3 regions of the Enterococcus wangshanyuanii genome follow, and region 3 is predicted to be linked to each of the others. Evidence: riboswitches for the same ligand, from Rfam matches in the RefSeq annotation. Region 3 holds a riboswitch; each other region holds the start of a gene.

Evidence for each region. Region 3 has a riboswitch for magnesium ahead of CC204_RS05330 (LCP family protein). Riboswitches for the same ligand answer to the same signal wherever they lie in the genome.
Region 1: another riboswitch for magnesium. It lies ahead of CC204_RS18155 (LCP family protein); the one in region 3 lies ahead of CC204_RS05330 (LCP family protein).
Region 2: another riboswitch for magnesium. It lies ahead of mgtA (magnesium-translocating P-type ATPase); the one in region 3 lies ahead of CC204_RS05330 (LCP family protein).

The regions. Positions count from the first base shown of each region.
Region 1 covers NZ_CP021874.1:3,610,355-3,620,873, reverse strand. Annotated here, with positions in the region: gene glpK (glycerol kinase GlpK) at 1-27, opposite strand, end outside; gene CC204_RS18165 (helix-turn-helix domain-containing protein) at 581-1,957, opposite strand; gene CC204_RS18160 (FAD-dependent oxidoreductase) at 1,947-3,281, opposite strand; gene CC204_RS18155 (LCP family protein) at 3,560-4,477, opposite strand; M-box (ykoK) riboswitch at 4,609-4,777, opposite strand; gene CC204_RS18150 (lysozyme) at 5,099-6,613, shown strand; gene CC204_RS18145 (DUF4809 family protein) at 6,765-7,157, opposite strand; gene CC204_RS18140 (M24 family metallopeptidase) at 7,235-8,638, opposite strand; gene CC204_RS18135 (DeoR/GlpR family DNA-binding transcription regulator) at 8,651-9,412, opposite strand; gene CC204_RS18130 (YusW family protein) at 9,721-10,519, shown strand, end outside.
Region 2 covers NZ_CP021874.1:1,268,808-1,279,326, reverse strand. Annotated here, with positions in the region: gene CC204_RS06115 (ABC transporter ATP-binding protein) at 1-53, shown strand, start outside; gene trxB (thioredoxin-disulfide reductase) at 272-1,204, shown strand; gene CC204_RS06105 (LacI family DNA-binding transcriptional regulator) at 1,478-2,488, shown strand; gene CC204_RS06100 (PTS sugar transporter subunit IIB) at 2,554-2,868, shown strand; gene CC204_RS06095 (PTS sugar transporter subunit IIC) at 2,935-4,269, shown strand; gene CC204_RS06090 (DUF871 domain-containing protein) at 4,296-5,396, shown strand; gene CC204_RS06085 (alpha-amylase family protein) at 5,389-7,401, shown strand; gene CC204_RS06080 (PTS sugar transporter subunit IIA) at 7,417-7,761, shown strand; gene CC204_RS06075 (SemiSWEET family sugar transporter) at 7,758-8,012, shown strand; M-box (ykoK) riboswitch at 8,092-8,259, shown strand; gene mgtA (magnesium-translocating P-type ATPase) at 8,723-10,519, shown strand, end outside.
Region 3 covers NZ_CP021874.1:1,104,543-1,115,061, reverse strand. Annotated here, with positions in the region: gene CC204_RS05355 (LXG domain-containing protein) at 1-456, shown strand, start outside; gene CC204_RS05350 (hypothetical protein) at 472-885, shown strand; gene CC204_RS05345 (carboxylesterase family protein) at 1,671-3,395, shown strand; gene CC204_RS05340 (FtsW/RodA/SpoVE family cell cycle protein) at 3,538-4,704, opposite strand; gene CC204_RS05335 (FtsW/RodA/SpoVE family cell cycle protein) at 4,701-5,882, opposite strand; gene CC204_RS05330 (LCP family protein) at 5,879-6,805, opposite strand; M-box (ykoK) riboswitch at 7,013-7,182, opposite strand; gene CC204_RS05325 (glycoside hydrolase family 3 protein) at 7,526-9,745, shown strand; gene rnhC (ribonuclease HIII) at 9,866-10,519, opposite strand, start outside.

The DNA.
Region 1 (10,519 bases), 1.3 Mb from region 3:
CGCCATGATGTACTTTTGTTCTGACATTGTAATTCCTCCTAAATAATAAAAGTGTAATGGGCTCGTCATGACTCGACAGAAAAATAGGAAAAAATCTAAGCGGTGCTTTTTTGCCGCTTCCATTTTTTATCTTTTTTCCGAGAGACAAGCCCGTGGAACTAGATAACAATAAAAGTGTAATGGGCTCGTCCTGGCTCGACAGAAAAATAGGAAAAAATTGAACGGTGCTTTTCGCCACTTCTATTTTTTATCTTTTTTCTGAGAGACAAGCCCGTGAAACTAAACGATAATAAAAGTGTAACAGACTCGTTCAGAATTAAATTGAAAACGCTTTATATTTCATGAACTTATAATATACGCAAATTGATTCATAAAAATGTCATCTTTTTTTTTATTTTTAAAATAAATGAATGTTTTTACTAAAAATCCATTAAGGACGAGGATGAAGCTGAAAAATTCTCTTCAACTTCACTCAGCCTTCTTTTTTCTTATTTCCATGATACACTCGGATTTTCTTACGAATTTGATCGATATCATACGATGATCCAAGTTCGGATAATATATAAATCTCTCCAACAGATCAGTAAACCGGCGGATTCATTACATTGGTGATCAACAAATCGTAAGTGTACTTCGGATCATACGGTTCGATCGTTAAGCCGTTCAAATTTTTCAAGCTTAAAACCAATACTTGAGTCATTGCTTCTTTATATAGCAAGTCCATTTTTAAATCAATGCCTACACGGACTTCTCCAATGATTTCAAAATCAATGATCGAAAGCACACTTAAATATTTCACCAATGACCATTCATGTAAGCTATTTCCAGGCTCATAATGTTCACCCAAGTAACTAAGACTTTTATCCAAAAGAACATGGGCAAATTCACCTAAACGATGACTGGATAATTGTTGCTCTTTTTGCCAAATATTCTCCTTATCGAATAGCTCTAATTCTCCTTTAAAAAAATAAAGCCTACTATGAATCTGTGAGAAGTAATAAAAAATCTTTTTTTCTAATTCAGGATAAAATTTTTGTGGACGATAGTATAAAATCACATGTTCCAAAACAAATGTGTCCGCTAGTGAAGACGGTGTTCGCCGTCCACGTACCAAGCTGTACTGAATAAAATCAGTTTCCGTTAAAACAGACATACTTGTTAAGAAAATAAAATGCAGCATACTTTCTTCTTCATCGATCTCAAGCGGATAACGACTAAAAAAACGCAATACGAACGAACGAATCGTTTTAAAAAAAGGATCCTGCTCAAGGTTTTGGCTTTTATTTCGGACTTCTTTAAATGTTTTAGACTGAACTGCCAATCTTTTTTTACTGATCGTCAACCACAGACTGATCTTCAGTTTTCCATACTCCTCAAAGGAGAGCGAAAGGGCTTTTTCCAGTGCTTCGATGATCCGAACATTTTGCTGTGTCAAGGTTCGCTCCCTGTGCTGTTCGTATGGTGTCAAAAACCAATAAACTTGAAAATAAAAATATCGAATCTGCAGTTCCTCACCTTTTAACTGTCCATTTCGGATTTTCAGACCAAATTCAGTCAGCAGCTGGTTCAACTCTTTGATTTTTCGAAATAAGGAAGATTCACTGATCATAAATTTTGTCGTCAACTGAGCCATAGTAAACTCTCGATAATGAAACAGATGATCGATCAGCTGAAACTTGATCGATGCCCGTATATAGTCATCAACGACTTTACTGACTGAAAATCGATCGGACATTTCTACAGAAACCCATTGTCCATCATAAAATAAGCGGCAGTCTTGACTATATGGATTTAAATAATAACCTAATTCTTTTAAATCACTTTCAAAAGATGCCTTTGATACACCTAAATGATTCAACAGCTCAGTGTCTTCCAGACGACCGCCGGCTAAGATCACTTTTTTCAGTATTTGGATCTCTCTTGCTTCTTTTTTGTCTAGTAATTCTTCAGTTTTCATCGGCATCACTCCATAAGGCAGTAAACGCGAGTTGATTTGTGATATCCATAACTGTGGAGAAATAAGGATGGTATAAAAAATCTTTTTGATAAAATTGCTCTAATGTTTGTTCTGTCTGAATGCCTAACGCAAGCGTATTGATTTTATCCAGAATATCAGCTTTTGATACCAACTGAGCCCCCAAAATCCGATGACTTTCTTTTTCAAAAATAATTTTTCCGGAAATCTCTTTTTCTCCAGAGAATAAAGAACTCGCTTGCTTTAAATGAGCAACTTCGATCGGCTGATCATGAAAAAGGCCTTCTGCTTCAGTCAAACCTGTACTTGCTACATAATAATCAACAAGCTTCGTACCGATCGTACGAATCGAGCCAATAAATTTTGTCGTAGGTTCCAGTAGATTTTGAGCAACTACAACACCAGCTCTAACTGCATTATTTACTAAGGGGATATAGAAAGACTCATTCGTCAAGCTGTAAGGTACTTGAATACAATCACCTATTGCAAAAATATTTTGATGAGATGTTTGTAAATAATGATCCACATAAACCGTTTGATCGGTATGAATGTCTATCTGCTCATCCAAATAACACAAATCTGGACGGACATTCATCGCAAAAACAGCTCGATCGACCGTTCGACGAGAATGTTGCGTTTCTATCTGTAATCCATCATCCTTCTCTACGATTTTTTCAACCGTTTCATCAAAATGAAACACTACGCCTCTTTTTTCCATCTCCTGTTGCACAGGTAAAATCATTTCTTGATCAAAATATTTAAATAATAGATAGTCCATTCGTTCATATAAATGAACATTTATCTCTTTACTTAACAACGTATCCGCAGCTTCTGCACCAATTTGACCACCGCCGATCAATGCAACCTCTTTGCTATTTTCCAGCTGAGCGATCGCTTGCTTGACTCCATGTAAAAATTTATACTTGAGCACCTTCTCAGAATCGCTCCCCATGATTTTCGTTGACCATTGGCTAGAGCCTGTAGCTAAAATCAGCTTATCGAATGATAAGATATTGAGCTGCTCTGCTTGTTGATAGTGGATAACTTGCTGATTTGAGTCCATACTCACTACTTCCGCATCCAGTAACAGCTCAATCTTGTTGTCTTTCAGTTGCTGTTCTGAAATAAAACGAAGCTCTTCGACCGTATCGACAGTCTCATTATAATAAAGATTCAGTCCGCCTGGCAGATAACCGACTGTCTCTTGCTTTTCAACCAGACAAATCACAGCTTCGGGATATTTTTTTCGAATCGTAAGAGCCGCTGAAACACCTGCAAATGATGCACCAATAATCACAACTTTCACTGCATGACCTTCTTTCAAAAATTACTAAACCGTTTTCTTAAAGAATAGCATATGCGTAACCAAAACGCATGAAAATAAACTAAAACAAAAAAGGAGAGCGAAACAAAACTAAAAATCAGTTTTGTTTCGTTCTCTAAACTCAGATAATCGATGCGAAAAAGCAGACCCTTCAGAAATAAACCGAAATTGCTGTAAAACACAACGAGGAACGAGTTGATACAGTATCTCCTTGGTTCTCGGAGCTAAATACTTTTGTCTCAAGCTCCTATTAAATAGCCCTATTTAGTATCTTTCAAAAATTCCTGAATTGCATCGGCATTTTTAGATGCATCCAACTCGATCACACTGCCGGAAGGAGTATCATCATTAAAATTCCAACTGCTTTCGATCGGAACTGAAAGTGATTCTAATGGCTTGACTTTTCCTGTCAGAAAATCCTTCGCTAAATCAATAAACAAGCTTGTCGGAACATTGGTGTCGATTTTCCCAACGATTTTTCCTGCGACCTGAGGCAGTTCCCAAATTGGGATCAAATCTTTAGACTGATCGATCAACGCATCCATTACTTGCTGTTGTCGTCTGATTCGGCCAAAATCGCCTTCTTCATCCATTCTAAAACGGGCATATTGCAATAAAGTATTGCCGTCCATGACTTGTTCCCCTTTTAGAATATCGACACCATCTAAATTAATGTCCTTCTCAGCATCGATCTTTACGCCTTTAGGATAAAGCTCGTCAATGATATCGCTAAACTCTTTAAAATCCATCACAACATAATAGTTGATCGGTAAATCAAAATTAGTGTTTAATACTTCTTTAGTCATCTGCGCTCCACCATAGGCATATGCTGCATTGATTTTATCGAGACTGCCATCTGGAAATGTCATATAACTATCTCTCATAATAGAAATCAATTTAGGCTGCTTCGTTTTACCATCGTAATGACCAACCATCAACGTATCAGAACGCCCTTGATCCTCATCATCGTCGCGCGAATCATTTCCTACGACCATAACAGTCAATTCTTTATCACTTGTTTGTTCATCACCAGTAAAATTTTGATTGATCGGGGATAGTTTTGCTTCACTTTCTTCTCTTGCTGACTGAAATGAGATTGCCGCATAACAGCCCGCACTTACGATCACAAGAAGGATAGATAATAGCGTGATGATCAATATTCGTATCGGTTTCTTCATTGTACATTCCTTTCTACAGCTCACATGTATTCCTTTGGAAAAGAAAAATCCTTCACCAAGAACACTCAGCGAAGGGGATAAAGTACTTGGATAATTATCTGAGAACTGCACAAAGACAGACAGATCGACCTAGTTCTTCTCTTCGTTGAGTTTTAGCACTACATAACGTAAAAAGCATAGCTTTTAGCTGCTTAGAAAAACGCCTTAATTCGACGATTTTTGTCCTACCCGTACCTGTCTTTCGACATTTCTGAGCAGCAGCCTGTGTTTACATAGGAGCCTCACCTAACAAGTATTTATTTCATCTAAAACTATAAGCGTATCGCTTCACAAAGTCAAATTAAATTTTATAAAAAATATTTCATTTTGCTACCGTTTTTGTAACAAAACTTGATTATGCTCCTCACTATCCTTTCCACAACAAATAATAACAAAAGTTACTGTCTATTTTTTTTAAACGGAATACACAAAGAAAAACGACAGATTCTCGATAGTTCTGCTCTATTAAAAAAATATAAACTGTATTTAGGAATTCCACTCTAGCAGACGTGCTATCGATTCAAATGATCTTAAATCTAGTTTTGAGATACAACCAACTATATTAAATGGAGGAACAATATTATGGCAAATGAAGGAATGACTATTTCACAAAAAGGAGTTACTTTAGTAAAACAATTCGAAGGGCTGCGGTTAACTGCCTATCAAGATTCAGCTGGTGTCTGGACGATCGGTTACGGACATACTAAAGGGGGCTACGCAGGCATGTCGATTACACAAGCGCAAGCAGAAGCGTTCTTGAAAGAAGATCTGTTGACTCATGCTTCTGGAATCTCTAAATATGTAAAAGTTCAATTGAATCAAAATCAATTTGATGCACTTGCGAGCTTTCACTTTAATTTAGGACCTAATATTTTATATAATTCAGCGTTGCTTTCTTATCTAAATAGTCAACAATGGCAAGCAGCAGCAACTGAGATGAAGCGATATGTTTATAGTAATGGACAAATTTTACAAGGCTTAGTGAATCGTAGAGCTGCAGAAGCAGCACTTTTTTTAGAAGCTCCTTTTCCAAGCAGACCTTGCAAAGTAAAAGTTGGGAATATCGTGTTGTTGTCCGGCGGTGCAAAAATCACGTCTCCATGGTCTTCTAACGAACCGATCCCAGCTAACCGTGTCAATCAATATTATAAAGTTGAAGAAATACACACACTTAACTCAAAATGGGAAAGCTCTGAATATGAAGTCTTGATCAGCTCCAATGAAACAAGCTACCGCAAATGGATCTACGAACAAGACCTATCTCTAGCTCCAGCAGCTAAATTCAACGTTGGGCTAAAAGTTCGACTGAGCACTGCTGCAACAAATGCCAGTATCCATTGGAGCAGACGTGTATTAGAGAAAAAATACCTCGGACAAGAATACACGATCAGTCAAGTCGCACCGACCGCTGAATCCCGCAGTCCTTACCAATACCTAATCAGTAGTCCCACGTTAGGAAATCTTTGGGTCTTAGAACAGGATCTAATGGATCGGACGATTTGGTTCATCACTAATGAACCCTTTATGAATCAAGGGCACAATCAAAATCCGGAGGTCAAAAACGGGACCTTGTATAAAACGATCATCAATGATATTCCACTGGAATCCGGTGCAAAAAGCATGGCTGAATTCGTCCGCCAAAACACTTGGCCGATGTTGACCAACGGCAATGTCTTTTTGATCGAATATCCTACGCATTTGATGGTCAAAGTCGTCGGCATCAAACCTGAATGGACAGACTACATGACGTCTGAATGTCTACGCTTAACAAAAGGGCAAATTCCTACTTACAATGAGCGTGACATGAAAGTCGTCCCTCAAGCAGATAAAAAATACAACTGGGTCGAAATCGATAACTTACCAAAAGACTGGCAAGCCATCAGTAATCGTTTGCGCGGTAATTTACGTGAGAAATTCTGCCAATATTTTCTATCTACTCGTGTTTCTTATGGCAAACAAAGCGATGGCAAATTTTATCTACAAATCATCAATATCGAAAATAATGAACGCGCCGTTGAATTGGCAACTAAATTGAAACGCTGGTTCCCAGGAGATACCAACGCTTATACAAATGCGCAGGTATTTTTACAAAAATAATAGCAATAAAAATAATTAATCCAACAAATTAGCTAATCAAAAAATACAAAAAGAGAGCTCCTATATCTATCTTCAGCATTTTTCATGTGAGATACGTTATAAGAACTCTCTTTTTTTAAGTAAACAGCTATATTATCATTCAGGACTTTATTTAAAAACGAATGTCTAGTTCTTCCAAATCAAAAATAGTCACCAAAATCTCATTGACTTTTTCGACTAATTTCACCTTATCTACTAATTGATCCTTTGTGGAAATGGTTGTTTTATCATTAGAATAGGTCAGAAAATCATATTCTTCTTTCAGTCTGACTACCTGCTGCTCTTTTTTATACAATACAAAGTCATCGACCTCATCCGATTCATAACTTCTTTTGAATCCTTCTTGTAAAACGATTCCTGTGACCAAAGCATTCACTGTCAATTCCTCTAACGGGATTGCTTGTTCATCGATAACCAAGGTATAGTTTTCATTTTCGATTATTCCACAAACATTACAGCCGCCATCTAATAAATCGACCGTTTTGGTGATCGTTGCATTTTTCATCTTTAAAGATCCTTCCTTCTGCACATAAATTGACATTTTCATTGTTATTATAGCAAAAGTTTCAGCATTATTAAATATTAGTCTTTCTTTTTACTCACAAGCAGGGCCTGTTCTTTTGCTAAATAAAACGGACGTAAATAGGCAACAGTATTTGATAATGGTAATACTTCATCAGCAAGTTCAATATTTAATTCATTTTTTATATATGCTCTTCTAGCTACGATTCGATCCCATAGTTCTGGGTACTGCGTTTCTATTGTTTGTTGGAGCTGAACATCTGCAATCGCCACACATTCTTCTGCACTTACTCCTGTATAGCCCTTGATCGAAGGAATGATATCGATTTGGAAGATCATGCCGCTCTTGATCGTTTCTCTTGAATCAGCATAGATTGGCGAAGACATCCATTCTTCATCTGAAACTAAATGGCCCGGATTTAAATGCCAGTGATACTTTTCTTTAGGAAAAATTTCTTCGACTGCATCGTAAATCACTTGCCCTTCCATTCCAACCTTGATTGTCTCCAACCAATGCACAATAGCATTGTAGTATGGCTTCGCTACTCGTTCCAGATAATCTTTTTGATTCGTTGGAAGCTGATCTTCTGTTTCTACAACAAACCCTGTACGACTTGATAAGCCGCCCTTAAAGGCAGTCGTCATCGATAATGGATCACCTAACTGGACTTTTTTATGTGTAGGATACACATTGGCTTTTTCAAAACGCTGACCTGTCGCCGCAATCGTTACAACTGTATTCGTCTGCCCTTCTGCAGTCAGATGTGCACCAAGCTCAGCCTCTGTCACACCAACATCTACTGCGTTCATTGCATTCAACATACACGAAGAAGCTAAATTTGCTCCATATTCATAATGAGCGATTTCATTGGCATTATTGATCGTACGTACACCGGCATCTCCGCCGATAAATAGATGAGCTGCATTGACTACTTCACTATTTTCTGTTAAACAATTCAACAACGCTGACACAATAAAATATGGAATATCAAAGAATCCTTTAGGATCATGACGTGTTGTGGTAAACATTTTCCAACCCACTAGCCCGATCTTTTGTTGTTTATCCAGACCGATTTCTTTAAAGATATCTTCCAAAGCGACATCATTGTCCATCGGCTGATTTGGCAATGAAAAAAGTGGACTATGTTTTAGGGTCACTTCAATACGGGAAACTGCCGCCATCTTTAGATTTTCGTTTCCTAGAATGACTGTACATTTTCCAGAAGCCTCCACCACTAATAGCCCTTCCTCAAAGCGCGGAATGAAACCTGTCAGGTACTCAAAATTTCCGCCATGTTCTTTATCTGCATAAATGACGACCGCATCAAGATTTGAGTTTTTCATTTCTTTCAGCAATTTTTCTTTCCGTTCATTGATCGTGTCATCCGTTAAAAAAACAGGTGCAACATGTTCAAAGAGAGTCGGCTCTTTTACTTGCCCAAGTACAATTTTTTTATTTGTCATTTTTTTCTCCTTTTATTCTGCTGTTATGATTACATCGACATCATTTTGTTCTAATTGCTGCATAAAATCTGACTCCAAAGGCTCATCTGTCACCAATAAATCGATATCGGCTAAGGAACAAATCTTGAAAAAACCAGTTGTATTTATTTTTGTATGATCCGCAAGAGCAATGACTTTTTGACCTTGAGCGATCATTTGGCGTTTGACCAGCCCTTCTTCTTCTGTGTGGATAAAAAGACCTTCTTTAGAAATGGCAAAAACGCCTAAGATCGTATAGTCGACCTGATATTCTTCGATCTTCTTTATAGTTTCAGCACCATATAAAAAAAGTTGTTGTTTGTGAAGTTTGCCCGGCAGTATGCTGATTTGAGTTTTATCATATTTTGCTAAAAGCGTCGCATGGGTCAATGAATTAGTAATTGCGTACAGTGTCTGATCGCTTAATTTTCTGATAACTGCCTCAACTGTCGTTGAGGAATCGAACAATACACTTGTATTATCTTTAATGAGCATTGCTGCTTTTTGCGCGATCTTTTCCTTGATTGTGGTGAATTTACTTGAGCGCTCTTCATAATTCAAAATCAACGCCTCACGATTGGCAGCTATTGCGCCACCGTGTGTTCTGCGAATAACATTTTGTTGTTCTAATTTGATCAAATCTCTTCTGATCGTGTCTTTTGATACATGTAGTTTGTCCGCTAAGTGCTCAATCGTCGCACTTTTATGTTCATCAATATGTTCTTTGATCCTCACTAGCCGTTCTTCCATCAACATTATCATCACTTCCTTTACTCAAAAGTAACATCAAATGCATATTTTTTCAATATTTTTTTAAAAAATATTAAAAAAACTGCAAATAAATGCAAAACCCATTTTTCAAAAAGAACATTTGTATCAATACATCTATGACTTATCTAGTATTTTAAATAAAAATTAGTCATAGATTCAAAACACCAAGAAAATTAAATTTTACTTAAAATTATGAGAATTGATTAATAACCCTTTACTTTACGATCTATCTGTCCAATAATGTAGTCAAGCTATTATTCATAAAATAGTAGCTAAAAAAGGAGGAATTTTTTATGAAATTTTTTAAAGGTATCGTAGCAGCAAGTTTAGCAATGAGTTTTTGTGCAGCAAGTTTAGGAACAGAAGTACATTCTGTCGATGCAGCAACTGTTGTTGAGTCAAACTTTGCAAAAACAATCACTCTATTTAACAAAGCAGATCTACTAGACTACACTGGTCTGTCTTTAACAAGCAAAAATGTAACTGAGGTATACAACGAACTGAAAAAGGCTGATACATGGGAAGCTGCAGGTTATAGTGCTTCTGAAGCAAGTGTGATCGCTCGTGATTTTGGTTTATACTACTCAAAATCAATCAATCTTTTGAACAAAATGACTTATCAAAATGATTTGCATTTGAAAGTGATCTTAATTAAAAAGGGCTATGTAAAAGCTGAGTTTGGTTTACAATCATACTATGTTGTTGAAACACCAGAAGTACCTGAAACGCCAGAAGTTCCTGAAGCACCGGAATCACCAGAGCAACCAGAAACTCCTGAAACACCAGAAGTACCTGAACAGTCTGATTTGAAAAAACTTGAAGTAGAAGTCGATTATAAAACTGGTCAACAAGTTGAGCTTCAATACGAAGTGAAAGCTAACGGCACAGTGAAAGCACAATACCAAGATAAATCAAAGAAAATCCAATTACAAGGCAGTGCAGCACAAACGAAGATCGAAGGAATCATTGCTGGCTTGGATTTGAAAACAGCTAGTCAAAAAGAAGTAACTACTCATATCCTAAACAAACTTGGAAATGGTTCAAACTACAAACAATTCCAATTCCAAGGACAATTCAATGATAATACAAAAG
Region 2 (10,519 bases), 160 kb from region 3:
AGAAAAATGGACTTTATGCAGATATGTATCAACTACAGAATGGTGAAGGATAATAAGGAAACGGTCAAGATATCTTTATTTTGACCGTTTCTTTTTTATTGTTCAATCTAGTATTTAAAGACAGAATGAACCATGATATAATAAATCACGTTGATGCTAATGAAAGAAAATAATGTTTGGCTAGAAAAAGTAGGCTCGGGCAGAAAGATAGACAATCGTCTATCTAAGTAGTAAAGTAAATGTACTTGAAAATTCGGAGGTTGAAAGACTTATGTATGATGTGATTATAATCGGAGCAGGCCCTGCGGGGATGACCGCTGCTTTATATGCGTCTCGTTCTAATCTTTCTGTATTGATGATTGAACGTGGAGCACCAGGTGGACAAATGAATAATACGGCAGAGGTAGAAAATTACCCAGGATTTGATTCGATCATGGGACCTGAACTAGCCTATAAAATGTATGAAAATGTAGAAAAATTCGGTACAGAAAATGCTTATGGGATCGTAATGGATATCAAAGATCAGGGAACGTATAAAGAAGTGATCTGCGATGATAAAACCTACCAAGCAAAAACAGTCATTATTGCGACTGGCTGTGAGCACCGTAAATTAGGTGTGAAAGGCGAAGAAGAATTTGCTGGACGCGGTGTTTCGTACTGTGCTGTCTGTGATGGTGCTTTTTTCCGTAATAAAAAATTATTGGTGATCGGCGGCGGAGATTCAGCCGTAGAAGAAGCAATCTACTTAACTCAGTTTGCTTCAGAAGTAGTCATTGTTCATCGTCGTGACGAATTACGTGCTCAAAAAATCATTCAAGACCGTGCATTTGCCAATGAAAAAATCTCATTTGAATGGAATACTGTTTTAGAAGAAATTACCGGTAATGATATGGTTGTCACTGGCGGACAATTAAGAAATGTTGTTACTGATGAAGTAAAATCGATCGATGCAGATGGTGTGTTCATTTATGTTGGACTTGATCCGTTGACAGAACCATTCAAAAAAGCGGGTCTTACAAATGCGGAAGGCTGGATCGAAACAGATCAAGATATGAAGACAAGTATGCCTGGTGTTTACGCAATCGGAGATGTTCGTGAGAAAACATTACGTCAAATCACAACAGCTGTTGGTGAAGGCGGAATCGCAGGGCAACAAGTGTACAAATATATTGAAGATATGGCAGAAGTTGAAGAAGTAAAATAAGTTACTGATACAGCTTTGCTGTTGTTTCAATGAGGACCTGAGTCAAAGGCTTGATTTTGACTCAGGTCTATTTTTGTCAATGATAAAAAATGCTAAGTTTTTTTGGGGATGAAAAGTAAATCTATCAGACACAGCAAACGTTTCTTTTGAGTGAACCGCTCCCTAGGCTATAAATGAATAAAAATATCTAACAATACGCTATTTATGATTGAAATAATTTTAAACCTTCGTTAGTATGTAGATAGTACGTTGTAGGAAGGAGCAAATGATAACGTGGCAACGATTAGAGAAGTCGCAAAAGAAGCGGGTGTTTCTTTAGGCACAGTTTCTAGATATTTAAATGGGCATCAGCTGAAAAAGACCAATATGGATAATATTCGTGCGGCAATTGAAAAGCTTGGGTACGAAGAAAATATTATTGCCAAAGGACTTAAAAATAATAAGAGCCTTTCTATTGGTGTGGTCATCAATACGTTGACAGATGTGTTTGCAACGTCGATCGTTACCTATCTGGAATCTTATTTGGAAGAAAATAATTACAGTCTGATTCTTTGTGACTACCAAAATGATCTACAGAAGTTAGAAAAAAAATTAGAATTTTTGCGCTCGCGTTCGGTTGATGGTGTGGTTATTTTTCATCTGGAAGAAAAGTTAGCTGTCTTGGATAAATTTAGAAATGAAGGAATCCCGATTATTGCAGTAGATGCACCAATTGCTGATTTTCAAACGGATACAGTTTTAGTGGATAATTATCACGCCTCTTACACTGTAGTAGAGAAATTGGCTAAATTAGGACACAAGAAAATTGGCGTCATAGCAGGAAGCCAAGATCGTTTTATTGGTAGAGAACGTTTGAATGGTTATGTAGATGCTATGAAAAACTTGGATCTATATGATTCTTCACTTGTTAAAATCGGTGATTATAAAAAAGAATCTGGCTATGTAAAAGCTGGAGAGTTATTAGCTGAAGGGGAAATCACTGCTTTATACAGCACGAATTACTATATGACCCTTGGGGCTGTTCAAGCAATTTACGAGCAGCAATTAGTTATTCCCGAAGATGTTTCTGTTATTGGCTTTGATCATTTTGAACTGAGCGACATTTTACAGCCAAAATTAACAGTAATTGAGCAACCTGTTCAACAAATCGGTGAGACTATCGGAACGTTACTCATAAAAAAAATAAAAGATTCTGATAGTGCTGAAAATGCAGTTGTAGAGCTACCTACGACCCTTCTTTGGCGGGATTCAACAAAAAAAATACAAAAAGGGCTTGAAAATTAAGCGTTTGCATATTATAATTACATCGTAAAATTGAAACGGTTCAAAAACGAGAGGGAGGAAATTTTATGAAAGTATTATTAGCATGCGGCGGTGGGATGAGTTCTTCGATCTTAGCAGAAAACTTAGTAGCAGAAGCCAAGAAAAATGGTGATGAAGATTTTTATATGGAAGCAACAGGAACAGAAGCAGTCGGACTTAAAATGCAGCAGGAAGACTGGGATGCATTGCTTTTAGCTCCTCAAGTCAGTTTCAGAAAAGCTCACTTACAAAAGGAAGCAGATGCGAAAGGGATCCCGTTGATTCCAATTGAAGGTGTTCTATATACACCAATGGGGATTCCGGATTTATATCGTTTGGTAAAAGACTCTGTAGGAAAATAAAAGAGCGCGTTCTTTTATTTTCTTACACAATAATTGAAACGGTTCAAAAATAGAAGGGAGAACAAAATGAATACAAAAGCAAGTAAGTTCAACTTTAACAAAGTGGTTGAAGTGATGGGGAATATTGCCAATAATCGGTATTTAACAGCGGTCAGAAATGGGATGAGCGTAATCATTCCAGTTACGATCATTGGATCAGTTTTTATTATCATGCTGAATTTACCGATCGATGCGTGGAAAGAGTTTATTGCCCCGTTTGCAGAGCAGTTAAAAATCCCAATGGTCTTTACGATGGATTTCATGTCTGTTTATGTGTGTATCGGGATTGCATCTAGTTTGTGTGAAGATTATAAACTGGACAAAGTTTCTACCAGTGTTTTAGCAGTTTTAGCCTTTTTGATTGCGGCGATCACACCAGGCACGATCGATGCTGATGTCGCTGAAAAAGCTGGCTTGACGATCAGCGGAACGGTATTGCCAATGGGTAATTTTGGCGCAGGGGGATTATTTACAGCAATTATTATTTCGATTTTTACCGTAGAGGTTGTGCGTTTCTGTGTGAAAAGAAACATGGTCATCAAAATGCCTCATGGAGTACCTACATCAGTGATCAATTCTTTTGCAGCATTGATCCCAGGGGCAATCGTGATCGTCACAGCTTGGGTGATCAAAGTCGGCTTGAATTTTGATATCAATAATGCACTTCAATGGGTCTTTTCACCGATCCGCTATTTCGCAGGAGACAATGTTCTTTCTGTGATCGTGCCGATTTTATTGATCACGATCGTTTGGATTTTCGGTATTCATGGGATGATCATTGCTACACCGATTTTGTATCCTTTCTGGTATGAAAATTTGAATGCCAATATCAATGCGGCAGCAGCTGGTACTGCGGTTCCACACTTTATGACAGAACAGTTCTTCCAATGGTTTATCTGGATCGGCGGAGCAGGTGCAACGTTATCGCTAGCTTTTTTGATGGCCTTTTTCGGGAAATCTGAGTTTTGTAAAAAAATGGGTAAATTCACATTAGTCCCTGGGATTTTCAACATCAACGAACCATTGATTTTCGGTGTACCGATCGTGATGAATCCGTTCTTTGCTATTCCTTTTATCGCAGCACCAGTTGTTATGGGAATCATCACTTATTTAGCGATGGGCGTTTTTCATCTAGTGAATTATCCAATAGCGATTGCTCCTTGGACGTTGCCTGCACCAATCGGCGCAATGATGGCAACAGGTCTTGATTGGCGAGCAGCCGTTTTAGCAATCGTCAATATCGTAGTTGCAGGATTCATTTATTTGCCATTCTTTAAAGCCTTTGATAAAAGTATGATGGAAAAAGAAATCGAAGCAAAAGCTCAAGATGAAGCGTCAAGCAAAGAAACAGCAGCTGTATAAGCATAGTAAAGAAAGCAGGAATGATCATGTTAGGAATTTCAATTTATCCATATAAAGAAAAACAGGAAGAAACACTGGCCTATATCGACTTAGCAGCAAAATACGGTTTTGGTCGTGTATTTACCAACCTTTTGATGATCGAAAAAGGACAGGAAGAAAGGGTCCTTCAATCATTGAAAAAAGCGATACAGCATGCACGAAGCCAGCAAATGGAAGTGATTTTAGATTTAAATCCAGCAGTATTCGATCAGTTGAATATTAGCTATCATGATCTTTCTTTCTTCAAGGAAATGGGAGCAACTGGCATTCGCTTGGATTCAACATTTGACGGTTTGGTAGAATCGTTGATCACGTTTGATCAGACGGATTTGGATTTGGAAATCAATATCAGTAATGATACTTATTATTTAGAAAATGTTCTTTCTTATCAGCCAAACAAAAAACGGATCATCGGCTGTCATAATTTTTATCCTCAACGTTTTACAGGGTTAGATTATGAGTACTTTATCAAATGTTCTGAAAAATATAAAGCATTGGGTTTAAGAACGGCCGCATTCGTTAATTCTCACGAAGCAAAACACGGACCGCATCCATATACGGATGGCTTGTGTACACTTGAATCGCATCGTGATCTAGCGATTACGCTTCAGGCAAAACATTTGATCGCAACAGGCTTGATCGATGATATCATCGTAGCGAATGCATTTGCTTCAGAAGCGGAATTAAAAGCTTTGAGTCAGCTGTTGACGAATCAAGTACAATTTGACGTGATTTTCGCTGAAGGAGCAACGGAATTAGAAAAAGAAGTTGTTTTAAATCATCAGCACTTTAATCGTGGTGATATCAATAGTTACAGTATCCGCTCAACGTTCGTTAAGCTAGAGTATCAAAGTAGTGACATCCCTGCGAATAATACCGCAGAACAAGTTATAAAAGGAGATATTACGATCGGCAATAATTCGTTTGGACAGTATAAAGGTGAACTGAATATTGTAAAACAATCTATGCCAAATCATGCTGGAGAGAAAAATGTTGTAGCTAAAATTGTTCCCGATGAACTCTTTTTACTCCCTTATATCAAGCCTTGGTCAAAATTTCAGTTTCGGGAGGCAGGTCAAAATGAGTAAGTTAGCTTCACGACAAATTCATTTAGATTTTCATACACCTGCCTTGCCTTTTGAACTTGGTAAAAATTTTGACAAAAAAATATTCCAGCAAACCTTGTTGAAAGCTGAAGTTAACTCGATTACATTAACGGGTAGATGTCACCATGGGCATATTTATTATCAAACAAAACTGCCGGCAAAGCATCCTCAAATGAAAAAAGATTTCCTGATGGAGCAAGTCGATGCTTGTCATGAGATCGGGATCAATGCACCTATTTATTTAAGTGTTGGTTGGGATGCTTACGCTGCAGATCATCATCCCGAATGGCTGGAAAGAAAAGCTGACGGAAGTATGTACGGGTTTGAAGACTATGGGCAACTAAAGCCAGGCTGGAAAACATTATGCTTTAACACCCCCTATCTAGAGTATCTAAAAGAACAGATCCAAGATACGATGCAGCATTTTGGAGAGAAATTGGATGGCTTATTCTTTGATATTGTTTGGCAGGATGATTGCTGTTGTAATGACTGTATCAAAAAAATGTTGGACCAAGGTTATGATCCTGAAAGTGAATCTGACCGTCTAGCTTTTGCTAAAGAAACAGAACAGTATTTAAAGACGGAAATTCACCATACGATCAGAAATCTAGATCCTGATTGTCCAATTTTTTTCAATGAAGGGAATATTTTACCAAGTATTCGTCCAAATCTTGAGCAATACAGTCATTTAGAGATTGAATCATTACCTAGTGGAGAGTGGGGTTATCAGCATTTTCCGACGATTGTCCGCTATGCCAAAAATTTAGGGAAAGAATATTTGGGGATGACTGGGAAGTTTCATAAGGTTTGGGCTGACTTTGGCAGCTATAAGAATCAAGCTGCGTTAGAGTATGAAACATTTTTGGCTCTAGCTCATGGTGCAAAGTGTTCTATTGGTGATCAGATGTATCCCGATGGAACATTACAGGAAGCAACCTATACGTTGATCGGGGCTGTTTACGATCAAGTCAAAGAATTAGAGAGCTACTCTTTAAATAGTCAAGCAATCACTGAAATAGCTATCTTACATCCTGGAATTGTTGCTGCCAGCAAGGAGAAAGTGGATTTGTCCTTGGCTGGAGCAGTTAATATGCTGAATGAAGCCCATTATCAATTTGATATTGTGGATCAGTGGATGGATTGGACTCCATATAAACTATTGATTTTACCGGACAAGCTTGTTTTAACACAGGATTTAGCTGAAATGATCGAGGGATATGTTGAACAAGGCGGAAAAATTTTAGCAAGTTATCATAGCGGATTGATCAAAGGAGAACGATTTACTCAAAGCTTGGGACTTATTTTTACAGGAGAACATGGAACAACACCGATGTATGGCTATTTTGATTCAGATCTATTTTCTAAATTGCCTCAAGGTGAACTTGTTATGCACGGCCAAGGAACGATCGTTCAGGCAGTTGCTGCTAATGTTAAAGGAGAAGAAGCGGCACCTTTAGTAGAACGAAAGTATCACCATTACTATTCACATTTTCAAGCTCCTGTTGGAGAAAAAACGGGTAATCCTGTTGTTACAATGAATGACCAAACGATGTATTACACATTTCCGTTATTTGAAATGTATAAAGTACAAGGAGTAAAAGCCTATAAAGAATTGATTCTAGCTGGGATCGATCATTTATTAAAAGGTGAAAAAGTGATCAGCAGCGAGTTACCAACATCAGCAGATGTGATTTTGAATCATCAGGCATCAGAAAAAAGACTGATTTTGAATTTACTGCATTATATTCCAGAACGTCGGGCGCTGACCTTAGATACGATCGAAGATAAAATTCCACTATATAATCAGCGGGTCGAATTAGATCTATGTATAATTAGGAATAAAATAAGTCTAGATAATCTGATCATCAAACAAGTGAATCAAGTAAAATCAAATCAGTCTTTAGCTTTTGAAATAGTAGAAGACAAGGTGATCTTTACAGTACCAAAAATTGTTGGCTATGAAGTGATCGCTATTAATTATGAATAGAAAGAAGTGAGTGGAATGGATGGATTAGAATTAGTTGCATTTAATATTATCAGTACAGTTGGAACGGCGAAGTCAAAGCTGATGGAAAGTATGTCTTGCTCTAGAAACGGTCAGTTTGTCGAAGCTGAAATATTGATCAATGAAGCAAATGAAGCTTTACAGGCTGGAGAAAAGGAGCACTTCACAGTGATCACAAAAGAAGCAAAGGATAAAAAAAGCGAACTAACCTTACTTTTTATCCATGCGGAGGACCAGTTGATGACGACCGTTGTGTTAAGAGATCTGGCGAATGAATTACTGGAAATGAATAAGAATTTTTATGAATTGAAACAAAAAGTTGAAGAGCTAGAGAAGAAATGATCACGTTATTAGGTATAATTGCAGGAATCTGCACGAGTATATCCTTTATTCCGCAAGCAATCCAAACGATCAAAACAAAAAACACCGAAGGGATTTCATTGATTACGTATATTCTATTTTTCATAGGGGTTTCTTCATGGGTTGTGTACGGAGCATTGAAATGGGATCTGGCGGTATTACTGACAAATGTTGTAACATTGGTTCCTTGTTCAGTTATTTTAGGCTTGAAACTGAAGTCTTTATATCTATAAATCTTTTTCTGAAAATTTATTTTTTGTTTTCTTTTGACAATAGTACAAATATGAACTATGATAGTTAAGGATAAAAAAACTGAATAATTGTTAGGTGAGGCTCCTATATGGACACAGGCTGCTGCCGCGAAAGAATCGAGAGACTCTTAGTTGGTTGAACAGGAATGATCGTGAAGGTCATTCATAACGTAGCTGATAAGAAATTATCTACGCCCTATAGTGCTAAAGCTCAACGATAGAGATACTTTTATTAAAGTTGCTATTTTCACGCACACTCTATTGTTGAGTGTGCGTTTTGTTGTTTTACACAGATTGCTTTGCAATCTGTGTAAAACAATACAAGGCGATTGAAAAGAGCGTTGTGACCTAAGTTTGAATCACTATGATTGGCTGCGGAGCAGACAGAATAGATGATGAAAAATCCAAAACAGTTAATAACATCGAGCTAGCAGAGAAAAAACAGCACAACCAACCACCTCAACAATTATTGAAAAGTTCCATCGTTTTATCTAAAAAAACATTAAAAGAGAGGAAGAGTCACATGGAAGACCCCAGTCATTCGAGCAATAAAATAAATGTAGCCTTCATCTTAGAAACGATGGAATCAAGCAGAACTATTCCTTCCACTTTCTAAAAAGATGAAGCGGGCAAAATTTTCTATTTCATAATAATAGAAAGCTTACCCCTTACGTTAGAGGAGGAAAAAGGAAATGATGAACAAAAAATCAGCAGAATTGAAAAAAGTAACCAAAGATCAAGAACTAAGAAAATTAGCAATGTTATCTGAGCGGGAATTGATGATGGAACTTCGTACTTCTGAAAAAGGCCTGTCAGAAGAAGATGCTAGAAACCGTTTAGAAGAATATGGACCAAATGAAGTTTCAGCTCAAAAACCAACGCCGGCAATTATTATGTTTTTAGAAGCATTTAAAGACCCGTTTGTTTATGTATTGGCCTTATTGATGGTCGTTTCAACTGCAACAAAAGACTTTGAAGCGGCAATCGTTATGGGGATCATGATTTTAGCCAGTGTGATCATCGCATTTATTCAAGAATATCGTTCTCAAAAAGCCAGCTTGAATTTAAAAGAACTGATCGAAAATACGACAGCTGTCACGCGTGAAGGTCAAGTCAAAGAGATTCCAATGGATGAAGTAGTGCCAGGAGATATCGTAACCTTGGCAACAGGAGATATGATCCCAGCGGATGCCGTATTGATTTGGACCAAGGATTTATTTATCAATCAATCTTCACTAACAGGTGAATCAATGCCGGTAGAAAAATTTGTTGACGCAGGGATCGACAAAAATTCTGATACTGTTTCCGCGCTGGATATGCAGGATTTGATCTTTATGGGCACCGATGTTTTAAGTGGACAAGGAAAAGCCATTATTTTAAAAACAGGTCAAAATACCTTTTTTGGAGATATTGCTAAGAATGCGACAACGCAACGTGGTAAAACCTCTTTTGATATCGGATTGACCAAAGTCAGCAAGTTTTTATTACGGATGGTCATGGTACTATTTCCAGTAGTATTTTTGATCAATGGGATAACCAAAGGTGAATGGGGCGATGCGTTTTTCTTTGCCATCGCAGTTGCTGTAGGCTTAACTCCTGAAATGCTGCCAATGATCGTGACAAGTAATTTAGCAAAAGGTGCGTTGAGCTTGTCAAAACATAAAGTGATCGTAAAAGAACTGCCGTCTATTCAAAACTTAGGCAGTATGGATATTTTATGTACGGACAAGACAGGAACGATCACAGAAGATCGTGTTGTGTTAGTACAGCATTTAGATCCACTAGGTGAGATCAATGATCAAGTGTTAGATATGGCTTTTTTGAATTCTCACTATCAAACGGGCTGGAAAAATTTAATGGATATCGCGGTAATCAATTTTTATGAGGAAAATAAAGTTGAAAGTCCTTATAAGAAAGTGACGAAACTAGATGAAATTCCGTTTGACTTTTCTCGTCGTCGTTTGACTGTCGTGGTAAATGCGGACGGCCACCAATTTATGATCACTAAAGGTGCTGTGGAGGAAATGGAAGCAGTTTGTACACATGCTGAGATCAATGGCGAAATTGTTCCATTGACACCAGAACTTCAAGATAGAATGCGCGAAGTGAATATCCGTATGAATGAACAAGGGATGCGCGCAATAGCTGTGGCAGTAAAAATGGATGTTCATAGTGAAGCGGTTTATAGCGTAAACGATGAACAAGGAATGACTTTGATCGGTTTTATGGGCTTTTTAGACCCAGCTAAAAAATCTGCGATCACAGCGATCAAGTCTTTACATGAACATGGAGTCAACGTAAAAGTATTGACTGGAGACAACGATATCGTTGCAAAAAAAGTTTGTCGAGATGTTGGGATCGAAGTCTCACACGTTGTGCTTGGTTCTGAAATCGACAATATGTCTGATGCACAAATGAAAGAAGAAGTCGAAAAGACGAATTTGTTTGCTAAATTAAATCCGATGCAAAAATCAAGGATCATTGAAACT
Region 3 (10,519 bases):
GTTCTTGTGATGAAAAATGAAATGCCGCTTGTGCCTGGAGTTGGAATGTTAGGAAATTTAGGTAAGGCGGGTAGAGTCTTCGATGTGATTCGAAAAGGAACGGAAGCTTTAAAGGTTGGTCAATCGATTTCAAACTTGGTGAATAATGCACCAACTATAAATTTGGCTACTGAAAGAGCAATTGATGATGTTTTGAAAGATGCAGAAGACACGACTACTAATAAAAGAAACGATCCTAAAAATTATGAAAAGACTGGTGACTATGCGGATGCTATAGATGATTTCAATTCGCTAGGTCTAGATGATGTGTCAAATTTGAGTAATGGAGATGGAATGAGTGGGACTTTAAAAGATGGTCGAACTGTAATTGTTAGGCCTACGAGTAAATCTGGTGGGGCAACAATTGAAATACAAAGACCAAACGGAAAACCAACAATCAAAATTAGGTACAAATAAGGAGGCTAAAATATTATGGAAAAATGGATAGATAGATTTTCTGGATTGATACCGCACTGTGGTCATGACTATTTGGTAAGTATTAAAAGTGGAGACATAGACGGCTTAGTTCTAGAATTAGAATACGGAAAAGACGAAAAAGAAAAGGTTGTAATTGATTTTTTTGCTACTAAGGCTATGAGAGTTGCTGATGAAGGTATGTATCTTAGAGAAATTTTCTGTGATGAAGAAATTGAGAAGTTTAAGGGGCAAGGATTTAAAAGTGTTATTTATGAGATACAAGATGGAGATTTTGGAAATTTTATAAAAAAAACCAGTGGTGGATTATATGAGCATTTGAATATGAAACACTATATAATAATTACGCTTAATTATGTTATTGACGTTATAAGTGTTGTTGATCCAGAGATTACGATTCTAAATGAATAGAATATGGCTATAGATTAAAATAAAAAAAGCAGTGCTCCTCAAAATTGAGTTTTTCTAAACTCCAAAATGAATGCCATTAGTCAAATATTTAATGATATTGGGTAATTGGCTATGAGTATTTTTTTCTTACAAGTTACTAGATGACGATAGATATAAAGCTATGAACTGCTATCATCATTCATGGCTGAAGAAGAATAGAATTTAAAAAGTAGCTGAATCCTTGATATATGAGGATTCAGTTTTTTTATGAATACCAGTATCAAAGTGTTTACTGATGTTCAGTGATTGCCTATGCTATATTTCTTCTTACAAATTACTAAATGACAAGAGAGGCAATACTATGAAATATGATCATCATTCACGCTGAAGAATTATTTTGAATCGATCTTTCATTCAGTACAGGATCAATGCTTCAATTCAAAGCACTATATCAAAAGCCATCTATTCAAAGTCCTGAAAAGATGGAGAAGCTCAACGTGAGCAGATAGCGTTTCAATAAAAATCCAAATGAAAGCTGAATAAAATAGAAACCCCACTATGATCATCATGATTTTATCTAATTATAAAAAATGAAGATAAATATAGTATAAATAAAAGATAATTTAAAACAATATGTTGAAAACGTTTGCTTTATTATGCTAAAATAAAATCAGGAATGTAACCTTTTGGGCATAACCTAAACTACTCATATCTATGAGCTGGTTTAGGTTTTTTTGTTTAAAAAGCAAGAAAGGAGTTTTTACGATTTATTAGAACGTTGATCAAAACTTGAAGGAGGAAGGGATTTGAAGAAATTTAAAAAAGCGATTCGTTGGGTTGGGTTGTTGCTTGCAGTAATCACATTGGGAGGGTGTACTCAGTCTGCTAAAACAGAAAAGACAAACGCTGATAAAAATGAGGAGACATCTGTTGTTCGGGAAACAGCTTTTGGGAAAGTAAAAGGTTATGAAGAGGAAGAAGCACTTATTTGGTTGGGTGTACCTTACGGCGGTGAAACCACAAAAGAAGCGCGCTGGAAAGCACCAACAGATCCAGAGCCTTGGGAAGGTGAACGCGATGCAACGAAGGCTGGAAGTGTTGCTTTACAAACGAGCGCAGATGGTGTCATAGGTTCAGAAGATGGGTTGAATTTGGATATCTATCGTCCGAATAATGATAAGAAAGAGTTGCCGGTTCTTGTCTATATTCATGGCGGGAATAATCAAACGGGGACAGCGGAAGAGATCTCAGGGGTTTCTTTTGTTCAGGCGCATGATGCAATTATCGTTTCCGTCAATTATCGGTTGGGTCCACTAGGGTTTAATCCACTTCCAGCTTTAAAAACTGGAACAAAAGAAGAAAATTCCGGAAATTACACATTGCTGGATTTAAGTAAGTCTTTAGACTGGGTAAAGCAAAATATTGAAAACTTCGGCGGGGATCAAAATAATATCACAGTCAGTGGTTTTTCTGCTGGCGGACGTGATGTGATGGCTATGCTGATTTCACCAATATTTGAAGGGAAATTTGATAAAGCAATCTCATTTAGCGGAGGAATGACTATTGCAGATGAGAAGAAGAGTCAGGAGGTATACGCTCAAGCAATTGCTTCATTAGTTGTGGAAGATGGGGTAAAAGAAGATGAAACAAAAGCGAAAGACTGGCTACTGAGCTCAGAGGAAGAGGTAAAGGATTATCTATACGCACTTGACGGAGATCGTCTAGTTGGACTAATGAGCAATGCAGGGATTCGGATGAGCGTATTCCCGCATTTATTCAATGATGGATATGTGCTTCCAAAAGAAGGATTTGACACAGAAAACTATCACTCTGTTCCTTTGATGATGCTGACTGGTGAGCAGGAATTCTCCTTGTTTGGGCGATTTGACCCGTATTTTTCTCAGTATTTAGAAGGTGGAGAAATTGACAATGATCCTGAAATTGCCAATCAGTATACGTTTATCAATAACTACGGCGGACAACTATACAGCTTGTTCAATGTCCAAGAATCTGCAGAAAAAATGAACGAGCATTATCAAGCGGCTATCTATGGCATGGAAATTGAATTCGGTGCTGATAAAGCTGTAGTGGGAGAAGAGATGGCTAAACTTGGCGCATTTCATGGTGTGTTTGTCCCATTGCTCGATACGGAAAGTAAAAATTATGCAGGCTTAGTTGGAGCAGGGTATGATAGTGAAGGAGCGAAGGAGTTAAGCAAAGTATTCCAAAATTATTTGTTTGAGTTTATTAAAAACGGTGATCCGAATGGTTCAAATCTGCCGAAGTGGGAAGACTGGCAAGCTGGATCGAAAGACAATCTCTTATTTGTAAATGCGGACAAAAAACAAGCATCAGCAAAAATGGGGCATAAAACCTATGATTATGAAAATGTTTTGGAAGCAATCGATCAGGATACAACAGTGTCAGAGAAACAAAAGCAAGAATTGTTGAGCAAAGTAATGAATGGCCGTTGGTTTAGCAAAAGGCTGGATGAAAAGTATGAGCAGCTTTCTGATTTTGATAAAGAATAGAAGGATTTGTTGTCCGTATAAATATAAGACTGAGAAACGTTGAAAATAATTTCCATACCCTACTATAAAAAAGTGCCCTATCAATTTTAGCGGGTTTAAGCTAAATTTGATAGGGCATTTTATTCATATCAGCATTTGCTGATCAAAGAGCTTGTTTTTCATTTTGATAGAACATGGAAAGAATCAATCCGATAGCGATAAAATTCGTCACATAAGCGGTTCCTCCCTGACTGATAAAGGGCAGCGGAATACCAGTTAAAGGTAATAATCCAATATTTGAACCGATATTTTCTAGAATATGAAACAAAAAATACATGATGACTCCAGTCGTGATATAGGCATAAAATTCTCGCTTAGCGGCTAAAGTACAGATCAGCATTTGATATATAAGATAGAAGAAAAGTAAAAGCAGGAAACAGCTCCCGATAAATCCATAAGCTTCAGCGATAACGGTAAAGATCATATCGGATTCCCGAACCGGGACGTAGACCTGTAAATTGGTCAGACCTTTTCCCGCTAATTCTCCTGAACCGATCGCGCTCAACCCTCTAGCTTGCTGAAATGCGATCGAATCCGCATACGCAAATGGGTCAAGCCAAGCATGAATACGGTCGAATTGATAAGGCTTGAAGTGTAAATAGGCGAGTATTTTTTGCCCTTGTTCCGTTAAAACTAATAGGATTGCGCTGATACCGAGCACGCTCAGACTGCCAAAAAGAGGAACTAAAAGTTTCCAAGAACAGCTTGAAACAAGTAAGATACCAAATAAAATCGATAGAAAAACTAAACTAGTCCCAAAATCCTTTTGATAAAACATCAATCCAAAAATAGGGATGCTCACGAGGAACAGTTTTCCTAAAAGAGCCAGCTCCTCTTTTAGCGAAGAGAATGACTTGCCACTTTTTGTCACGATGTAAGCTAGCATCAGGATGTACCCTAATTTTGCAAACTCGGAAGGTTGAAAGGCGAGCGGCCCAAGCCGAAGCCATCGTTTGGTTCCAGTAGCAACAGCCATCACAGGGTCATGAAATTTTACTAGCAGGCTCATCAAAATCAGGGAAGAAAAATAAAGATAAGGAGTTGCTTTCCACAAAAATTTTATTGGAAGCAGCATCGTCAAAAACATAGCAATCATTCCTAACAGTGTCCACAGCAGCTGTTTTATTAGTAATGGAGTGACTGCAGTGATCGTTGGATCAGCCATAAAAGCACCGTATTGTGCCAAGAAGCCAACTAAGATCAGTAGAAAAACTGGAAGTAAAAGTCCGTAATTGATTCGTTCATTCGATGTATTCCGAATTCGTTTCATTGGCTTTCACCTCGTGATCGTTGTTTTTCTCGCAGCTCGCTTGCACGAACATTCAGCGCAACACCTAGCACAAGGCTCAAAATCAATAGACTAGATCCACCATAGCTGATGAAAGGAAAAGTCAGTCCAGTCATCGGGATGTACCCCAAAAGACTACCGACATTGACAGAAACTTGCAAGAGCAACAAGACACCACAGCCAATGTAAAGGTAAGAATAGTAAAGACAATTTGCCTTTATCCCTAATAAAAGTAAACGCGCGACCATAAAGAAAACTAAAAATAGCATGCCTAAAGAAAAAATCAAGCCAAGTTCCTCTATGCAAATCGCAAAAATAAAATCTGTGTCAGGTTCAGGCAAAAAGCCTTTTTTCTGAATGCTGTTCCCTAAACCTAAGCCCCAAAATCCGCCATTATGGATCGCATAATAAGCATTGGACGTTTGGAAGCCTTTGCCCATAGGATCGATAAAAGGATTTTGCATGACTTCAAAACGTGTCACTAAATAACTGAACTTTTGCGGCAACCATTCTGTTGGCAAGGACAATAAGAGCATTGTTCCAAATCTCTTTGCGATAACAAATCCTATCAAAGCGAGTGACATGAACCAAGGGGATAATCCGCTTGTCAAAAATAAAACCAGCACTAGAATAAAAATCATAGAAGCACCCGCGATATTTGGCTGTAAAGCGACGAAGAACATCAAGGTGACCGAAACGATTATCGGCTTTTTATATGTTTGGAAAGAGAAAGGCGACACTGTTTCCGTTTTTGAGAATGCAAGAGCCAGATAAAGTACGAGAATAAATGGAACCAATTCTGAAGGTTGAAACAAAAGAATACCTAAATTGAGCCAACGTTTGGCACCACCTACGCTTGTTCCGATGACTGGTAATAAAAATAAGGAGAGAAACGTCAGACCAAGCAACAGACGAATAATCGCAGGCTTTCTCAAAACAGCTAAATTGATCCGATAGACAAACCCTAAACAAACAAGGCTGAAAATAAAATAAGATGTCTGTTTGAATGCTTTATGTGCTGGACTTAATTGGCTATCAAGCAATTGATAAGAACTGGCACTGTACACCATTAAAATACCGATCACACACAAAATAAGATAAGGGAGCAGGAGGTAAAAATCCAGATAAACGAATTTAGAGGGTTTTCTTAGCGTCTTCATTGATCTGTCTCGTCAGCTAAGAATTTGTGGATCGCTTGTGTGTTTTGCTTTTCATCGATTTCTAAAACACTGCCTGCTTCTGTATAATCGTTAAATGCCCAGCTCCCTTCAACTGGAACAGATAAGGTTTGAAGAGGTTTTACTTTCCCGCTTAAAAAATCCTTGGCTAAATCGATCAGAAGGTCAGCTGGAATATTCGTGTCTAAATACCCAACGGCTTCTCCAGCAATTTGAGGCAGCTGTAAAAGTGGTACTGCATTTTTAGCTTGTTTTGCTAGAGCATCCATCACTTGCTGCTGTCTTCTGACACGTCCGAAGTCTCCTTCACCATCCATACGGAATCTGGCATATTGCAGCAAAGTATTCCCATCCATTGATTGTTGCCCTTTTTTTATATCGACGTTGTCTAAGTTCAACTCTTTTTCTGCATCGATTTCGACACCTTTGGGGTACAGATCATCGATCAAACGAATAAAATGCTGAAAATCAACGGATATATAATAATTGATAGGCAAGTCAAAAGAAGTATTCAAGACTTGTTTAGTCAGCTCAGCTCCACCGTAAGCGTAAGCAGCATTGATTTTTTCTGCTCCGTGTCCAGGTATTTGAACGTAAGAATCCCGCATGATCGACAGCAGCTTTGGTTGTTTGGTTTCGCTATTATAATGTGCCACCATCAACGTATCTGCCCGACCGCCATCCTCGTCATCTTCCCGTCCGTCATCACCGATCAATAGAATCGTGATCTCTTTTAAATTTGTTTGTTCATCTGCAGAGAAGGTCGAATTTTTTCTTTTAGTGACATGTGTTTGAGCCATTTTTTTGCCCTGATGAAAACCAATAACTGCATAGCAGCCAAGAGCGGTAAAAATCAAAACAGTGATAAGACTAATACAAATCAAACTCTTTTTTACTAGATTCATTGTTATTCCTCGCTAATCATTTTATTGATCATCAAATAAATTGCGGCGCTAGGAATCGACAGATATGTCGGGATGACTGTCTTTTTAATGGCTATGTTGTTTGGATCAGGCTGATTTTTCACCTCCAAATGTTTCTCTGATCCAAAACAAAAAACCTTCGCTTAAAAAGACTCAGCGAAGGGGAGTGATTCCAGCACAAAAAAAGGGTCATCATTCTCATCGTTGAGTTTTAGCACTATGAAACGTAAAAAGCATTGCTTTTAGCTACTTTGTGAAAAGCCTTAATTCGACAATTCCTGTCCTACCCATGCCTGTCTTTCGACATTTTTGAGCAGTAGCCTGTGTTTTCATAGGAGCCTCACCTAACAAGTTATTTAGATCGCCACAACTATAATCAATTCAATAACAGAAGTCAATCGTTCAAAACTTAATTTTTTTCTAAGTAAAATGATCTATTTAAAGAATCTCGCTGGTACGATTGATGGAGAAGACTTATGGATCAACTAATTACATAGAAATATCAAGAAAAAAATCAACTGGAGTCTACTATAGTAAAAATCGAAAAAATTGTTTTTTCTTTAGGATTTTTTAATAAAAATAACAGCTAGAATGATTTGTTTAAAAGAAGATTCAAATTTTGTATCGCATCCAACTTGAAAACAGAGTAAGATAGAATAGTGGAAGAATACGCTTGCATTTTTTAGAAATGGAGGAAGCTAGATGAGCTATAGAATAATACAACAAGAAAATTGGATACTTGTTGAAAATGATCAAGGGGCAACCTTAGGTTATGCAGCAGATTCGGGAGTAACGTTGATTGAGCAGGATGGATTCGCTTTTAAAGATTTGAATAAAAATGGTCGATTGGATCCATATGAAGACTGGCGCTTGCCGATCGAAGAGAGAATCGAAGATTTAGTCACACACTTAAGTGTGGAGGAAATGGCTGGGTTGATGTTGTATAGCCGCCATCAAACAGTATCGAGAAGTGACAATCATTTTGTGCAGATGTTTTCCGGTACATATGGGGGAAAGACGCTAGCAGACTATGACGGACCGATTTCTGAATTGACGGATCAGCAAAAGGAATTTTTAACGAAGGATCATATCCGCCATGTCCTTTTGACGAGGGTAGAATCACCTAAAGCAGCCGCCCAATGGACGAATAAAATTCAGGCGATGGCCGAAAGCTTGGACTCGGGTATTCCAGTAAATATCAGCTCAGATCCACGTCACAGCACAAGTGCAGATACTGAATTCAACGCTGGAGCAGGCGGAGAGATTTCTATGTGGCCGGAGCAGTTGGGTTTAGCAGCAGCTTTTGATCCTGAGCTGGTGAAACAATTTGGAGAAATCGCTAGTCAGGAATATCGAGCCTTAGGAATCACGACCGCCTTATCGCCGCAGATTGATCTGGCAACGGAGCCGCGCTGGATGCGTTTTTCCGGTACTTTTGGTGAAGGGGTAAAATTAGTCACTGCTTTAGCTCAAGCCTATTGCGACGGTTTTCAAACGACTAAAGGAACAAAAAACGGCTGGGGCAAGGAAAGTGTCAACGCCATGGTCAAGCATTGGCCAGGTGGCGGTAGTGGTGAGGCTGGACGAGATGGCCACTACGGTTATGGAAAATACGCGGTTTATCCAGGAAATAATTTTAATGAGCATCTAAAACCATTTCTAGAAGGTGCTTTCGATTTGCAGGAGGGGACCAAAAAAGCGGCAGCAGTCATGCCGTACTATACGATATCTTATGATCAAGATCAGAAGTATGGTGAAAATGTCGGAAATGGTTTTAGCCAATTTATTCTCAATGATTTATTACGGGAGAAATATCGTTATGGTGGCGTTGTTTGTACAGACTGGTCGATCACGGCTGATCCGGTACAAATCGATCAATTTCTTGGCGGAAAAAGCTGGGGAGTAGAGGAGCTGACTGTGGAAGAACGGCATTACAAAGCACTTTTGGCAGGCGTTGATCAGTTCGGCGGAAATAATGAAATTGCCCCTGTTTTGGCTGCTTTTGAACTGGGTGCTAAAGAATATGGGATACAAGCAATGAAAGAACGATTCCAAGTTTCGGCTCGTAGATTGTTGAAGAATCTGTTTCAAACAGGTTTATTTGAAAATCCGTATCTAATATCAGAAAAATCTGAGGAAATCGTTGGGCAGCCGAAATTTATGGAAGCAGGCTATAAAGCACAGCAGAAATCTTTAATACTGCTAAAAAATAAACATAGACTATTACCTTTAGAAAAAACTGCTAAGCTGTATATTCCCAAGCAGCATATTGGTGCTTCAAAGGATTGGTTTGGTCATCCGCAACCAGCATTTGAAAAAGATCCTGTCAATCGATCCCTCGTTGAAAAATATTTTCAAGTGGTGGATTCGCCTGAACAGGCAGATGCTATTTGGCTATTTTTAGAGTCCCCTAAAACATATGGTTATTCTAATGAAGACAATGGCAATGGTTATTTACCGATCAGTTTACAATACAAGCCATATACTGCAAAATTTGCCCGGAAAGAAAGTCTTGCTGGTGATGATCGCTCTTATAAAGGAAAGAAAAATACGGCAAGTAATGGGCAGGACATCGAAACTCTGGAACGATTGAAGAAACAATACCCCGATGTTCCGATCATTGTGAGTCTGACATTGAAAAATCCAACGGTCGTTGCAGAATTTGAACCTTATGTCGATGCAATTATTGTCGATTTTGGTGTACAGACTCAGGCCATCCTCAGTGTTTTCAGCGGTGACTTTACACCATCAGGATTACTGCCGTTTCAAATGCCGGCAGATATGGAGACCGTTGAAAAACAACAAGAAGATGTCCCACTCGATATGAAGTGTTACTCAGATGAATTTGAGCATACGTATGATTTTGGGTTTGGTATGGATTTTGACGAGACGATCGTTGATGAGAGAAGAAAATTTGTCTGAGTAGTTAAAGAAAAGCGTCAAGGTTTGACGTATAAAAAAAGTTTATTGATCCGACCTTTACTGTTGATCGAAAAAGAGTCTTACGCAAACATGCTTTACACATTGCGCAGGACTCTTTTTTTATTTTGCAGCGATTTTTTTGGCTTTTTCGGTATTTGCAAAATGGAGTTTTGCGTATTTGCTCAGTAAGCTGATACCGCCTTTTTTTAAAACTTTTGCAGCAACCTGATCGGCAGTGCTGCCTGCTCCAGATGGAACTTTTAGACCTAATTCTTGTGATTCTTTCTCTAGTTCATCTAAAAAGGCTGCTCGGCTGATGATCGAAGCTGCGGCAACGGCAACGTGATATTGCTCACCTTTGGTTACAAAATAAAGTTTTTCACTTACCTGATTTTTTTCTGAGCGTACATATTTTTTATAATTCGCTTCAGGAGTAAACTGGTCGATCAAGATCGCTTCTGGTTTAATAGGGGCGATTTCATTCAATAATAAATGGATGGCTTGGTTATGCAGAGCAACTTTCATATGGACCGCGTTATATTTTGGTTGGATCTGATTGTATTTTTCCGGCTCAACGATCAACAATTTAAAGGGGATCAATTCCTTGACCACATTTGCAAGCTGTCTGATTTGCGGATCAGTTAACTCTTTGGAGTCTTTGACGCCGAGTGCTTTTAATTTTGCTACCATTGTTTTCTCTACATAAGCAGCGCAAACTGTTACTGGACCAAAATAACTGCCGTTTCCGACTTCATCGCTGCCTAAAACAGAAAG